DNA from 2 places in the Streptomyces sp. NPDC050546 genome. Region 1 is predicted to be linked to the other one. Evidence: riboswitches for the same ligand, from Rfam matches in the RefSeq annotation. Region 1 holds a riboswitch; the other holds the start of a gene.
The links. Region 1 has a riboswitch for glycine ahead of gcvT (glycine cleavage system aminomethyltransferase GcvT). Riboswitches for the same ligand answer to the same signal wherever they lie in the genome.
Positions count from the first base shown of each region.

Region 1 (7,366 bases):
GCGGCCATGCCGTTGCGTTCGATGCACGGGATCTGGACCAGCCCGCCGACCGGGTCGCAGGTGAGGCCGAGGTTGTGTTCCATGCCGATCTCGGCGGCGTTCTCGACCTGTTCGGGGGAGCCGCCGAGGACCTCGGCCAGGGCGCCCGCGGCCATCGAGCAGGCGGAGCCGACCTCGCCCTGGCAGCCGACCTCGGCACCGGAGATGGAGGCGTTCTCCTTGAACAGCATGCCGATCGCGCCCGCGGCGAGCAGGAAGCGGACCACGCCCTCCTCGTCGGCGCCGGGCACGAAGTTGACGTAGTAGTGCAGGACCGCCGGGATGATGCCGGCCGCGCCGTTGGTCGGGGCGGTGACGACCCGGCCGCCGGCCGCGTTCTCCTCGTTGACGGCCATCGCGTAGAGGGTGATCCACTCCATGGCCAGGGCCAGCGGGTCGCCCTCGGAGCGGAGCTTGCGCGCGGTGTTCGCGGCGCGGCGGCGCACCTTGAGGCCGCCCGGCAGGATGCCCTCGCGGGACATGCCGCGCGCCACGCAGGACTCCATCACCCGCCAGATCTCCAGCAGGCCGGCCCGGATCTCCTCCTCGGTGCGCCAGGCGCGCTCGTTCTCCAGCATCAGCGCCGAGATGGACAGGCCCGTCTCCTCCGCCAGGCGCAACAGCTCGTCGCCCGTGCGGAAGGGGTACTTCAGGGCCGTGTCGTCGAGTTTGATGCGGTCCGCTCCGACGGCTTCCTCGTCGACGACGAAGCCGCCGCCGACCGAGTAGTAGGTCTTCGTCAGCAGTTCCGCGCCCGAGGCGTCGTACGCCCACAGGGTCATGCCGTTCGCGTGGTACGGGAGGGCCTTGCGGCGGTGCAGGACCATGTCGTCGTCGAAGGAGAACGCGATCTCGTGCTCGCCCAGCAGATTCAGCCGGCCGTCGGTCTTGATCGCCTCCACCCGGTCGTCGGCCTTCTCCACGTCGACCGTGCGCGGGGAGTCGCCCTCCAGGCCGAGCAGGACCGCCTTGGGCGTGCCGTGGCCGTGGCCGGTGGCGCCGAGCGAGCCGTACAGCTCGGCACGGACCGAGGCGACCGACTCCAGCAGCTCCTCGTTGCGCAGCCGCCGGGCGAACAGGCCGGCCGCGCGCATCGGGCCGACCGTGTGGGAGCTGGACGGGCCGATGCCGATCGAGAACAGGTCGAAGACCGAGATGGCCACGGGAACTCCTGACTACGGGGGTGGTGCGGTGGGGCCGGGCGCCGCGACCGCTTGTGGCGGGCACGGCGCCCTGAAAGGTTTCTTCGCTACTTATGAGGTGCTGCTTGTGAGGTGGTGCTTTTGCAGGTGTTGCTTGTGCAGGTGTCGCTCTGCGGGCGCTACTTGTTCAGGCCCGCGTACAGCGGGTGCCTGTCGGCCAGGGCCTGCACCCGGGCCTTGAGCGCGTCCGCGTCGTAGGACGGCTTGAGCGTCTCGGCGATGACGTCCGCGACCTCCGCGAAGTCCTCGGCCGTAAAGCCCCGGGTCGCCAGGGCCGGCGTGCCGATCCGCAGGCCGGACGTCACCATCGGCGGGCGCGGGTCGTTCGGGATGGCATTGCGGTTGACCGTGATGCCCACCTCGTGGAGGCGGTCCTCGGCCTGCTGTCCGTCCAGCTCCGAGTGGCGCAGGTCGACCAGGACCAGGTGCACGTCCGTGCCGCCGGACAGGACGTCCACGCCCACGGCCCGGACGTCGTCCTTCACCAGACGCTCGGCCAGGATGCGGGCACCCTCCAGCGTACGGCGCTGGCGCTCCTTGAAGTCCTCGGAGGCGGCGACCTTGAACGAGACCGCCTTGGCCGCGATCACGTGCTCCAGCGGACCGCCCTGCTGACCGGGGAAGACAGCGGAGTTGATCTTCTTGGCCAGTTCGGCCGTGGAGAGGATCACACCGCCGCGCGGGCCGCCCAGCGTCTTGTGGGTGGTGGTGGTGACCACGTGCGCGTGCGGTACGGGGTTCGGGTGCAGCCCCGCCGCCACCAGCCCGGCGAAGTGCGCCATGTCGACCATCAGGTACGCGCCGACCTCGTCCGCGATCCGGCGGAACTCGGCGAAGTCCAGCTGCCGCGGGTAGGCGGACCAGCCCGCGACGATCAGCTTCGGCCGGGACTCCTTCGCCAGCCGCTCGACCTCGGCCATGTCGACCCGGCCGTCGTCGCCGACGTGGTAGGCGACGACGTCGTAGAGCTTGCCGGAGAAGTTGATCTTCATGCCGTGGGTGAGGTGCCCGCCGTGCGCGAGGTTCAGACCCATGATGGTGTCGCCCGGCTTGAGCAGAGCGAACATCGCGGCGGCGTTGGCCTGGGCACCGGAGTGCGGCTGGACGTTGGCGTGCTCGGCGCCGAACAGCTCCTTGACGCGGTCGATCGCGATCTGCTCGACCACGTCGACGTGCTCGCAGCCGCCGTAGTAACGGCGGCCCGGGTAGCCCTCGGCGTACTTGTTGGTCAGGACCGAGCCCTGTGCCTCCATGACCGCGACCGGGGCGAAGTTCTCCGAGGCGATCATCTCGAGCGTGGACTGCTGCCGGTGCAGCTCGGCGTCGACCGCGGCGGCCACGGCCGGGTCGAACTCGTGCAGGGACGTGTTCAGGACGGACATACGGCTACGACCTCTCAGCCGGCGGAGAACGCGGTGTACTCGTCGGCGGAGAGCAGGTCGCCCGGCTCGTCCGTGACGCGCACCTTGAACAGCCAGCCGCCCTCGAAGGGGGCCGAGTTCACCAGCGACGGGTCGTTCACGACGTCCTCGTTGACCTCGGTGACCTCGCCGGAGACCGGGGAGTAGAGGTCGGACACGGACTTGGTCGACTCCAGCTCGCCGCAGGTCTCGCCCGCGGACACGGCGTCACCGACCTCCGGGAGCTGGACGAAGACGACGTCGCCGAGCGCGTTCGCCGCGTGCTCCGTGATACCGATCGTCGAGACGCCGTCCTCGGCGCCCGACAGCCACTCGTGCTCCTTGCTGTACCGCAGCTCTTTGGGGTTGCTCATGGCCTGGATTCTCCTGTACGCGCGGGAGTGCTGATAAATGCTGATGAATGTTGATGAAGGAAACCGCTGGTGAGCGGGGGGGAGAGACGCCCGGGACCGCTGTGGCGGCCCGCGGCCGGTGTCCGCTTCCGGCGCTTGGCCGGTCGCTACTTCTGGCGCTTGTAGAACGGCAGCGCCACGACCTCGTACGGCTCGTGACTGCCCCGGATGTCCACGGCCACACCGGACGTGCCGGGCGCCGCGTGCGCGGGGTCGACGTACGCCATCGCGATCGGCTTGCCGAGCGTGGGGGAGGGGGCGCCGGAGGTGACCTCGCCGATCACCTCGCCGCCGGTGACGACCGGGTACCCGGCGCGCGGGACCCTACGGCCCTCGGCGACGAGGCCGACCAGGACGCGCGGCGGGTTCTGCTCGGCGCGTGCGGCGGCCTCGGTCAGGGCCTCGCGGCCCACGAAGTCGCCCTCCTTCTCGAACTTCACCACCCGGCCGAGCCCGGCGTCGAAGGGCGTCAGGGAGGTGCTCAGCTCGTGCCCGTACAGCGGCATGCCCGCCTCCAGGCGCAGCGTGTCGCGGCAGGACAGCCCGCACGGGACCAGGCCGGCGCCCTCGCCCGCCTTGGTCAGGGCCTGCCACAGCTCGACGGCGTGTTCCGGCTTCACGAACAGCTCGAAGCCGTCCTCGCCGGTGTACCCGGTGCGGGCGATGAGGGCCGGGACACCCGCGACCGTGCCGGGCAGACCGGCGTAGTACTTCAGGCCGTCGAGGTCGGCGTCGGTCAGGGACTTCAGGATCCCCGGGGACTCCGGGCCCTGGACGGCGAGCAGCGCGTAGGCGTCCCGGTCGTCGCGCACCTCGGCGTCGAAGCCGGCGGAACGTTCCACCAGTGCGTCCAGGACCACCTGGGCGTTGGAGGCGTTGGCGACCACCATGTACTCGGTCTCGCCCAGCCGGTAGACGATCAGGTCGTCGAGGATGCCGCCGTCGGCCTGGCAGATCATGGTGTAGCGGGCACGGCCGGGCTTGACCCCGCCGATGTTGCCCACCAGGGCGAAGTCGAGGAGGTCGGCGGCCCCCGGGCCGGTGACGGTGATCTCGCCCATGTGGGAGAGGTCGAACAGCCCGGCCTTCGTGCGCACGGCGTTGTGCTCGTCGCGCTCGGAGCCGTAGCGCAGGGGCATGTCCCAGCCGGCGAAGTCGGTCATCGTCGCGCCGAGCGAACGATGCAGGGCATCGAGCGCGGTGTGGCGGAGTTCTCCTGTACTGCTCATCGGTCGTTGTCTCCCAGGCATGACGGCGAGGTCGTTCCTCCCCATCTGTCATCGGAACCTGAGAGGTTCGCCATGACCACACGGGACACGGCTTGCACCTTGGGTGGAGCCACGCCACTCCCCGGACTCCGGAGAAGGGTGCGGCCCGCTTTTCAGATGTGCCTCGCCCGCGCGGTAACGGGGCCTGAGAGATTCAAGGGAGGGACTTGCTCCTTCGGCGCCCCAGCGTCGGACGGTGCTGGGGACTCTCCCGCGCGGATTCAAACGGCCGGTATGCAGTTGGCGCGCACATCATTGCACGCATTGTCGCGGGGTGGCAGGGGGACCACCCTGTAGCAGGGATGTTGCAGGAAGAGGACTAAATCCAGAGACATCGGGCATTACCTTCTCTTTACACTCGGCGGGCATGGGACTCCGTACCTGGCCCCAGGGGAGGACGATCACGGTGAACAGGACCACCGCGTACGCCACGACATCGGGCATCGCGCTGCCCGAGCAGCCGACCGCTCCGGTGCGCGCGGCCTGCGGCCCGCAGCCGGTGCCGGTCGTCCGCGATCTGCGCGAGCGCGCCGGCCTCGGCCCGCACGCGCTGCTGTTCGGCCCCCGCGACCTCGTCGTGGTCACGGGCCTGCCCGGGAGCGGCAAGTCCACGCTGATGCGGCGCACCGTGCCGGGCCGGCGCATCGACTCCCAGGACACCCGCGACCACTGGGCCGGCCGCATGCCGCGCGCCCTGCCGTACGCGGTCTACCGCCCGCTCGTCCGCCTCGCCCACTACGCGGGGCTGCGCCGCGCCCTGCGCACCGGCGAGGGCGTCGTCGTGCACGACTGCGGAACACAGGCCTGGGTCCGCCGCTGGCTGGCCCGCGAGGCCCGCCGCCGGGGCGGCACGCTCCATCTGCTGATGCTCGACGTCACCCCCGAGCAGGCCCTGGCAGGCCAGCGCGACCGCGGCCGCGGCGTCTCGCGGTACGCGTTCCTGCGCCACCGCGCGGCCACCACCCGCCTCCTGCGAGAGGTGGAGCGCGGCGAACTCCCCACGGGCTGCGGCTCGGCGATCCTCGCCGACCGCGACGCGGCGAACACCCTGCACCACATCGGCTTCGCGGGCTGACGCCCCCGGCCCATGGTCCGGCACGGCCGGGCCGGCGGTCCGCGGCCGACGGCTCTGGTTATCGGGCCGGCGGCCGTGGCCGGTGATCCGTGTTCAGGGGCCGGCGGCCGGGTTGATGAGCCGTATTCGTGGGGCTTGGCGGCCGTGGTCGGTGATCCGTGTTCATGGGGTCGGGCGCCGGAGTCGGTGAAGCGTGTTCACGGGTGGGCAGCCGCGGTCGGTGAGCCCGGAGAACGCGGGTCGGCCGCCCGCGGCCCCGCGGCGTGGTTCACGGGGTGGTCGTCCCCCGTTCCCGAGCCGCTAGCCTTTGAGCCACAGCAGTGGTTTCAGGCAGGCGGTAGGCAGATGGACTTCCCGGCGGACTTCTCCGCGGACTTCCCGGCGCAGACGCAGACCCACCCGCACGGCGGATGGCCCGGCAACGAGCTGGAGGAGGTGCTCTCGGCATCCCTCGGCGCCGGCCCCTCGGCCGGCGGGCGGATCGTCGAGGTGCTCGGCCGGAGCTTCGTGTGGATCCCGCTGCCCAGCGGCGGCGGCCCGCAGAGCGGCCCCCTCGACCTCCCCGGCATCGAGATCGACGGCCAGGCGTTCGTGCCGGTGTTCAGCTCCGAGGAGCAGTTCCGCCAGGTCGTCGGCTCGCACATGTCGTACACCATCGCGCCGGCCGTGGAGTTCGCCCGTGGTCTGCCCCCGCACGCGGGGATGGCCATCAACCCCGGTGGCGTGGTCGGCATCCCGCTTCCGCCGCCCGCCGTCGCCGAGCTGTGCCGGGCCGGCCGGACCCCGCTGGACGGTCCCGCGAGCGGCGGCCGGGTCCGTCTCTTCGAGCCCGACTGGCAGGACGACCCGGTGGACTTCCTCGCCGCGGCCTCCGCCGAGTTCGAGGCGATCGGCGTCGTCGCCACCGCCCGCCGCTGCCTCGCCGCGATCGAGACCGCCGATCCGGTGATGTTCGTCGGCGTCGAACTCTCCCAGTGGGAAGGCGACCTGCGGGCCCTGCCCCTGGACGCCCTCACCCGCGCCGTCACCGCCGCCCCGGCCCCCTGGCCCGTCAACCTGGTCCTGCTGGACGTGGCGGAGGACCCGGTGGGCGAGTGGATGAAGAACAGGGTCCGACCCTTTTACCAGCAGTAGGTCAGATACCTCAGGGGCGCGGGGCTGTGACACCATGCGGCTCCGCCGCGTGGGCGCGACAAGCCACACACGACCCGCACTCGCGAACCGGCACCAAGCCCCGGGCACCTGCGCGGGCTTAAGCTAGGTCACGGTCGAGGCGTTGTACGAAGGGGCGGTAAAGGTGAGCGCGAGCGGCACGGCCGCGGCCGGACAGGTCGAGCACATGCTGCGCCAGGTCACGCCCGGGCGTTATGACGCCTATGAGGCTCTCCTGCGCGCGCTCGCGACCCCGCACAGCGGCCAGATCTGGATGCTCCTGTGGCACGGTCAGGCCGGATCCCCCGACGCCCAGTACGGAAACATGGAGGTCCAGGGCTGCGGCTACGCCCCCTGTGTGACCTCCGCCCAGGAGCTCTCGGCGAGCGGCTGGAACCGCAGCTACGAGGTCGTCGACGGAGTCGACGTGGCCCGCGCCCTCTATCCCGACCACTACGGCCTCTGGCTCAACCCGCACGCCCCCGGCGGCGGCGTCGGCATCCCCTGGCTCGACCTGCGCCGGATCGCCACGGGCCTGGACCGCCAGCCCGCCGGACCCCTGCGGCTGTCCGAACCGGCCATCGAGATCCCGCAGTTCTACGCCCTGCTCGCGCAGAACGCCCACCGCACCCCGGCCGTCCGCTCGCTGCGCCGCGCCTGGGTGCAACCCGCGCTCGGCGCGCCGTATCTCGCCATCGGACTCGACGTCTACGACACCTCGCCGCCGGCCGTGGACTCGGTGCGCGCGATGATGCAGCAGTCCCTCGGCGCCGTACCGGACGGGCTCCCCGTCTCGACCGTCGCGATGTCCGACGAG
Region 1 is NZ_JBITGX010000011.1:301,850-309,215, reverse strand. It holds gene ACIBK5_RS27645 (L-serine ammonia-lyase) at 1-1,202, opposite strand, end outside; gene glyA (serine hydroxymethyltransferase) at 1,361-2,623, opposite strand; gene gcvH (glycine cleavage system protein GcvH) at 2,638-3,015, opposite strand; gene gcvT (glycine cleavage system aminomethyltransferase GcvT) at 3,162-4,283, opposite strand; glycine riboswitch at 4,319-4,444, opposite strand; glycine riboswitch at 4,446-4,546, opposite strand; gene ACIBK5_RS27625 (AAA family ATPase) at 4,729-5,397, shown strand; gene ACIBK5_RS27620 (enhanced serine sensitivity protein SseB) at 5,743-6,531, shown strand; gene ACIBK5_RS27615 (enhanced serine sensitivity protein SseB C-terminal domain-containing protein) at 6,695-7,366, shown strand, end outside.

Region 2 (7,366 bases), on a different contig from region 1:
CCTCGAACACGCCGTGCGTGGACGGGTAGGTGATCATCAGCACGGCCAGCTCGTCACGGTGCTGCTCGATCTTCGCCCGCAGGTCCTCGACGTCGATCTCGCCGTCCTCGGCGGTCTTGACGACGACGACCTTCATGCCCGCCATCACCGCGCTCGCGGCGTTGGTCCCGTGCGCGGACGACGGGATCAGGCACACGGTGCGCTGCTCGTCCCCGTTGGCCCGGTGGTACCCGCGTACGGCGAGCAGACCGGCCAGCTCGCCCTGCGATCCGGCGTTCGGCTGGAGGGACACCTTGTCGTACCCGGTGACCTCGGCGAGACGTTCCTCCAGCTCGTGGATGAGCGTGAGGTAGCCCTCGGCCTGCGCCGCCGGCGCGAAGGGGTGCAGCTGCCCGAACTCGGGCCAGGTGACCGGCTCCATCTCCGTGGTCGCGTTGAGCTTCATGGTGCAGGAGCCCAGCGGGATCATGCCGCGGTCGAGCGCGTAGTCGCGGTCGGCCAGCCGGCGCAGGTAGCGCAGCATGGCGGTCTCGGAGCGGTACTGGTGGAAGACCGGGTGGGTCATGTACTCGTCGGACCGCAGCAGGGCACCCGGAAGCCCGTCCTCCGTGGCGGCGTCCAGCGCCTCGACGACACCCTCGATCCCGAACGCGGCCCAAACGGCACGCAACTGGGCCCGCGTCGTGGTCTCGTCGCAGGAGATCGAGACGTGGTCGGCGTCGACGAGACGCAGGTTGACCCCGTTCCGCTCCGCGGCGGCCACGACCTCGGCGGCCCGGCCCTCGACGCGCACGGTCACGGTGTCGAAGTAGGCCCCGTGCACAACCTCGGCACCGCCGTTCGCGAGCCCGGCGGCGAGAACCGTGGCGTACCGGTGGGTGCGCCGCGCGATGCTCTTCAGGCCCTCCGGCCCGTGGTAGACGGCGTACATGCCGGCCATCACGGCGAGCAGCACCTGAGCGGTACAGATGTTGCTGGTGGCCTTCTCACGACGGATGTGCTGCTCACGCGTCTGCAGCGCCAGCCGGTAGGCCTTGTTCCCGTCGGCGTCCACGGACACACCGACGAGCCGCCCGGGCAGGCTGCGCGCCATCTTCTCCCCGACGGCCATGTAACCGGCGTGCGGGCCGCCGAAGCCCATCGGCACACCGAACCGCTGCGTCGTGCCGACCGCGATGTCCGCGCCGAGCTCCCCGGGCGACTTCAGCAGGGTGAGCGCCAGCAGGTCGGCGGCGACGGTGACGAGCGCCCCGAGTCCGTGCGCCTGGTCGATGACCGGCTTGATGTCCCGTACGGCTCCGGAGGCACCCGGGTACTGGATCAGCACGCCGTTGATCTCGCGCTCGGCGATCCCGGCGGGGATGCCGTCACTGAGATCGGCCACGACGACCTCGACACCGGTCGGCTCGGCCCGGGTCTCGATCACGGCGATGGTCTGCGGCAGGGCGTCCGCGTCGACCAGGAACAGGCCCTTCTTGTTCTTGCCCAGCCGCCGCGACAGCGCCATGGCCTCGGCCGCGGCGGTGCCCTCGTCGAGCAGGGAGGCGCCGGAGGTCGGCAGTCCGGTCAGGTCGGCGACCATGGTCTGGAAGTTGAGCAACGCCTCCAGCCGGCCCTGCGAGATCTCCGGCTGGTACGGCGTGTAGGCCGTGTACCAGGACGGGTTCTCCATGACGTTGCGCATGACGACCGGCGGCGTGAACGTGCCGTAGTAGCCGAGCCCGATCATGGAGCCGAGGACCTGGTTGCGGTCGGCGAGGGAGCGCAACTCGGCGATCACCTCGGCCTCGCTGCGGGCGCCCGGCAGGTCCAGTGCCTCGGCGCTCTTGATCACGGCCGGGACGGCGGCGGCCGTCAGCTCGTCCAGCGAGCCGTAGCCGACGTGCGCGAGCATCTTGGCGCACGCCTCGTGGTCGGGGCCGATGTGGCGCTGCTCGAAGGGGACTGCCTCTTCGAGTTCGGAGAGCGGAATGCGGTGGGCGGTCATATGCGGAGGCCTCCTGGTCTGACACGACCTTCGAGGGGCACCACGGCACGGGTACCCGGACGGCCTCCCCCTCTGTCATGTCAACCTGAGAGCTTCACCGGATCGCCCGAAGGCCTCCGGCTTTCACCGTCGGTGAGAGCGGAAGCCGTGACATCCGCCCTGCTTTCCAGAGTGACCTCGTCCGTGCGGTACGTGAGCCTGAGAGATTCCGGGGAGGATTTGCTCCTTCGGCGCCTCCGATGGTGTCTGGAGGACTCTCCCGCACGGGGTCAGCAGCCGTTGTCAGCCTACCAGCGCGGTCAACGCACGAACCTTCGAGTGGCCGCCTCCTCGATTGTGCCGTTTTGTAGTGGTTACGGATGAGTTGCGACCATGTGGAGGGCCCGTGCGAACCGATATCGATCCGCGCAACCTGATCGGCCGCAAGGCGTTCGACCGCAACGGAACGAGGATCGGCACGATCGACGAGGTGTACCTCGACGACGCCACCGGCGTGCCGGAGTGGGCGGCCATACGGACCGGCCTGTTCAGCCGGGACGCCTTCGTCCCCCTCGAGCCCAGCGAGCTGATCGACGGCGCTCTCCACGTGCCCTTCGACCGCGCCCTCATCAAGGACGCCCCCGACTTCGGCGTGGGACGCCACCTCTCCCCGGAGCAGGAACTCCAGCTCTACCACCACTACGGCCTCGACGTCGCCGCCCCTCCCCCGCTCCAGGACCACCAGTTCGGCAAGCTGGCGGGCACGGACGAGACGACCTGAAGCCCCCGGCGAGCCTTCTAAGGAGCGGCGGAACGCAGCCCCACACCCCTGGAGTCACCATCCGGCCCATCGCCCCCCTCAGACTCTCGTAACACCAACGGCAACGGATCCGCCGACTCCAGCTCCGGATCGTCGACCCGGAAGGTCCGCACCCGCCCTGGCTCCGAGTCGGGCGTCTCGAACCGTACGGTGACCCGTCCCAGGCCGCTGCCCTGCACCCACCCGTGCCCGAACCCGGCGTGCCGCACATCGTGCCCGGCGGGCCACCGCCGCTCGGCCGGCGCGGGCCGCTCCTCGACGACCGGCGCCGCGGAGTGCTCCTCGACGGGGCCCTCCGCGACCGCCCGCTCCCCGGCCGCCTGCGCGAACAGGTCCTCCTGCGTGTAGTCGGCGAGCCCGCTCACACCCACGCCGAGCAGCCGCACGCCGCCCGTCGTGTCGACCGAGTCCAGCAGTCTGGCCGCCGCCTCACGGATCACCCCGGGATCGTCCGTCGGCCCGCGCAGCGTCTCGGACCGGGTGCGTGTCGAGAAGTCGTACCGCCGCACCTTCAGCACGATGGTCCGCCCTGACAGCCCGGCCCCCCGCAGCCGCTGTACGCAGCGGTCGGCGAGCCGCTGCACCTCCAGCCCGACCCGCAGCCGGTCGTGGATGTCCACGTCATAGGTGTCCTCGACCGACACCGACTTCGCTTCCCGCTCCGCCACCACGGGCCGGTCGTCCCGCGCCAGGGCCATGGCGTAGAGCCCGTGCCCGTGCGCCTTCCCCAGCAGCCGCACCAGCTCGTCCTCACCGGCCTCGGCGATCTCCTCGACCGTGGTGATCCCGGCCCGCCGGAGATGGTCGCCCGTGGCCGGCCCGACTCCCGGCAGGGTCCGCACCGACATCGGCCCCAGCATCGCCCGCTCCGTCCCCGGCTCGATCACCACCAGCCCGTCGGGCTTGGCCTGCTCCGAGGCGATCTTCGCGAGCATCTTGGACGCGGCAAGCCCCACCGACCCCGTGAGTCCCGTGACGGCCCGGATGTCCGCACGCAGCTTCACCCCGGCCAGCCGCGCCGACCGCTCGTCCCAGGCCGCTCCTCCGGCCTCCAGGTCCACGAACGCCTCGTCCAGGCTCAGCGGCTCGACCAACGGCGACAGCGCACCCAGCAACTCCATCACCCGCTCGCTGATCGCGCGGTAGAACCCGAAGCGCGGCACGAGATATGCGGCGTTGGGCGCCAGCCGCCGGGCCTGCGCCATGGGCAGCGCCGAGTGCACCCCGAAGACCCGGGCCTCGTACGACGCGGTCGCGACCACACCCCGCGGCCCGAGCCCGCCCACGATCACGGCCTTCCCGCGCAGGCTCGGCTTGGACGCCTGCTCCACCGAAGCGAAGAAGGCGTCCATGTCGAGATGCAGGATCGTGGGCGCGGTTCTCACAACTCCGATGCTGCCCTACGCCACTGACAACGCCGTGGCGAACCCTCCCGACCGTCCTGGGAGATACCGCTTGCGGGCCGACGCGGAAACGTCCCGCCTACCACGGCCGCACGCACACCACACCGTCCAGCGGGTCAGACGGCCCGGTTCCGCCGCCGCGCCAGCTCGTCCGCCGGATTGGGTCCGACCAGGGTCTCGCCGGTGTCGATCCGCTCCCCGTGCAGCTGGGACAACGCGCTCTCGACGTCCCGCCACACCACGCCCACGGCGATCCCAAAGACGCCCTGGCCCCCTTGGAGCAGGGCATGGACCTCGTCCGGCGAGGTGCACTCGTAGACCGTCGCGCCATCACTCATCAGTGTCATCCGCTCCAGGTCGCGGAAACCGCGTTCCCTGAGGTGCTGGACCGCCGTGCGGATGTTCTGCAGCGACACCCCGGTGTCGAGGAACCGCTTGACGATCTTCAGGACGACGACGTCCCGGAAGCTGTACAACCGCTGTGTCCCGGACCCGTAGGCGGGGCGCACACTCGGCTCGACGAGACCGGTGCGGGCCCAGTAGTCCAGCTGCCGGTAGGTGATACCGGCGGCCGCGCAGGCCGTGGGGCCGCGATAGCCGATCTGCTCGGACGCCATGGACGTCGTCCCTCCGCTGCTCGGCACCGCCGACGGTCGCCGCGGAGCGTGCTCGGCCGCACCGTCGGGCTGGGGATACCCCTCGCCCGAAAGGAGCCGAGAGCCGGGGGGAGCGTACGGACCACTCACCCTGAGACTGCGCTCGGGGCCGCCCCCAGCCGTACCGTCGCCGCTGCTGCTCACGCCGACCTCCGTCCTTGACCTGCCTTCTCGACGGTAGGCAGTCACCCGGGGTGCGTCAACGATCGCCACACTCGCCACGCCGAGTGATAATCACCCTAAGAGTGGTTTCCCGTGCCCCACCGCGGGGAAAGGCTAGCCGAATGCCTTCGGCACAGGCCGTGTGACGCTCTCACGCGCCACCGGCACATGCGGGCAATTCACCCGTCACACATACGGCGGCGGCCCTGCCGCGGACTCATCGTCCGCCGGGCCGCCCCACACGTCTCACGACCGCTGCCGCTCCCTGCCGGGCCGGGCACTCACCGGCCTCCGGAGCTCACTGGCTGCTGCTGCCGAAGTCCTCCGGGGAGATCTGGTCGAGGAACTCGCGGAACTTCTCCACCTCGTCCTCCTGCTCGTCCGGGATCGCGATACCGGCGTCGTCCAGCACCGTGTCACTCCCGTAGATCGGCGTCCCGGTGCGCAACGCCAGCGCTATGGCGTCGGACGGGCGGGCGCTCACCTCGACGCCACTGGCGAAGACCAGCTCCGCGTAGAAGACGCCCTCACGCAGGTCCGTGATACGCACTTCCGTGAGCTCCTGACCGACGGCTTCCAGCACGTCCTTGAACAGGTCGTGGGTCAGCGGCCGCGCCGGAGCCATGCCCTGCTGGGCGAAGGCGATCGCCGTCGCCTCGCCCGGCCCGATCCAGATGGGGAGGTAGCGGTCGCCTCCCACTTCACGCAGCAGCACGATCGGTTGGTTGGAGGGCATCTCGACCCGGACACCTACGACATCGAGCTCGTTCACACAGCAACCCTAGGCCGTGCTCGGGACGTTTGGGTAGTCGGGCAGAGATCGGGCGCCTGATCCGGCCCCCACGCGTCCGGCCGCCTCATGGCAGCCGCACCCCGAGCGCCGTCTGCACCAACGCGGCGTGCAGCTTCACCGTGAGCCCCGCCAGCTCCTTCGTACGGGCCTCCGCATGAGCCCTGGTCTGCGGGTTCCGGTGCCGCTTCAGCGGGGCGACCACCTGGTCCACGAGCCCGGCCTCGCGATCGGCGGCGGCCTTCATCACCCGCAGATGCCGCGGCTCGATCCCGAACCGCCCCAGCTCGGCGACGAGCGCCGCCACAGTGACCGCCTCCGCCTCGAACGCACCGTCCTCCAGTGGAGTGACCAGCCCGTACGACTCCCACTCCCTGAGCTCCTCCTCGTCCACCCCGGCGGCGGCGAGCAGCTCCTCACGACCGATCCTGGCAGCCGTGGGCGGCCCCTCGGAGGACTCGGGCGCGGAATCGCCCTCACGCTGACGGCCCACGGTCGGCAGCGGGGCGGCCTCACCGCGCTCCATGGCCTCCAGGTGCTCGCGAATCACCTTCAGGGGCAGATAGTGATCCCGCTGCATCCTCAGGACGTGCCCCAGGCGCTCGACGTCACGGGCGCTGAACTTGCGATACCCCGAAGGGGTCCGCTGTGGCTCGATGAGACCCTCCGACTCCAGGAAGCGGATCTTGGAGATGGTCACTTCGGGGAACTCGTCGCGCAGCGCGTTCAGCACCGTGCCGATGCTCATCAGCCCACTGTCCGTGGCGGCGGCGCCGTGCCCGGCACCGCCGCTCGGTGTATGAAGCATGGACCTTCCCTGACGGACGGACCTTCGCTGGGGTTCCCCGGAGGCAGTCCGGGTCAGTAGCCCCGCTGGCTGGCGTAGAAGACCAGCCGGTACTTGCCGATCTGCACCTCGTCACCGTTGCTCACGGCGACCTGGTCGATCCGCTCACGGTTCACGTACGTGCCGTTCAGGCTGCCCACGTCGGCCACCGTGAACGAGCCGTCCTGACCGCGACGGAACTCCACGTGCCGCCGGGAGACCGTGACGTCGTCCAGGAAGATGTCGCTCTGCGGATGACGGCCGGCCGTGGTCAGATCGCCGTCCAGCAGGAAGCGGCTGCCCGAGTTCGGCCCACGGCGCACGACCAGGAGCGCGGAACCCAGCGGCAGCGCGTCCACGGCCGCCTGCGCCTCGGGAGACAGCGTCGGCGTGGGCGTCTGGCCGGTGGCCTCGGCGTCGTAGGCCTCGAGTCCGGAGATGGAGATCGTGGAGGTCGTCTCGGAGGGACGCTCCGGAGTCGCGCCCGCCCGCAGCGGCGCGCCGCAGTTGGAGCAGAAGCGGCTGTTCTCCGCGTTGCGGTTGCCGCACCTCGTACACACCAGGGCCGACATAGGATCCTCCTGCCGCGGCTGCCCACCAGGAGCATTGGACGCATACGGGTCGGAAAACCCTCCACCCGCACTTGAGGGTTGCCCGAAACCTATGCCGCCGGGCTGCGCAGGGTCAACCGACGGCGCGCCCTGACCTCCGGGAACGTCGCCGCCCGGACCGCCGACCTGGTC
Region 2 is NZ_JBITGX010000031.1:6,006-13,371, reverse strand. It holds gene gcvP (aminomethyl-transferring glycine dehydrogenase) at 1-1,987, opposite strand, end outside; glycine riboswitch at 2,164-2,259, opposite strand; gene ACIBK5_RS42880 (PRC-barrel domain-containing protein) at 2,373-2,747, shown strand; partial or broken gene ACIBK5_RS42875 (DNA polymerase IV) at 2,666-4,171, opposite strand; gene ACIBK5_RS42870 (MerR family transcriptional regulator) at 4,306-4,989, opposite strand; gene ACIBK5_RS42865 (bifunctional nuclease family protein) at 5,306-5,779, opposite strand; gene ACIBK5_RS42860 (MerR family transcriptional regulator) at 5,865-6,605, opposite strand; gene ACIBK5_RS42855 (FHA domain-containing protein) at 6,659-7,366, opposite strand, start outside.
Region 2: another riboswitch for glycine. It lies ahead of gcvP (aminomethyl-transferring glycine dehydrogenase); the one in region 1 lies ahead of gcvT (glycine cleavage system aminomethyltransferase GcvT).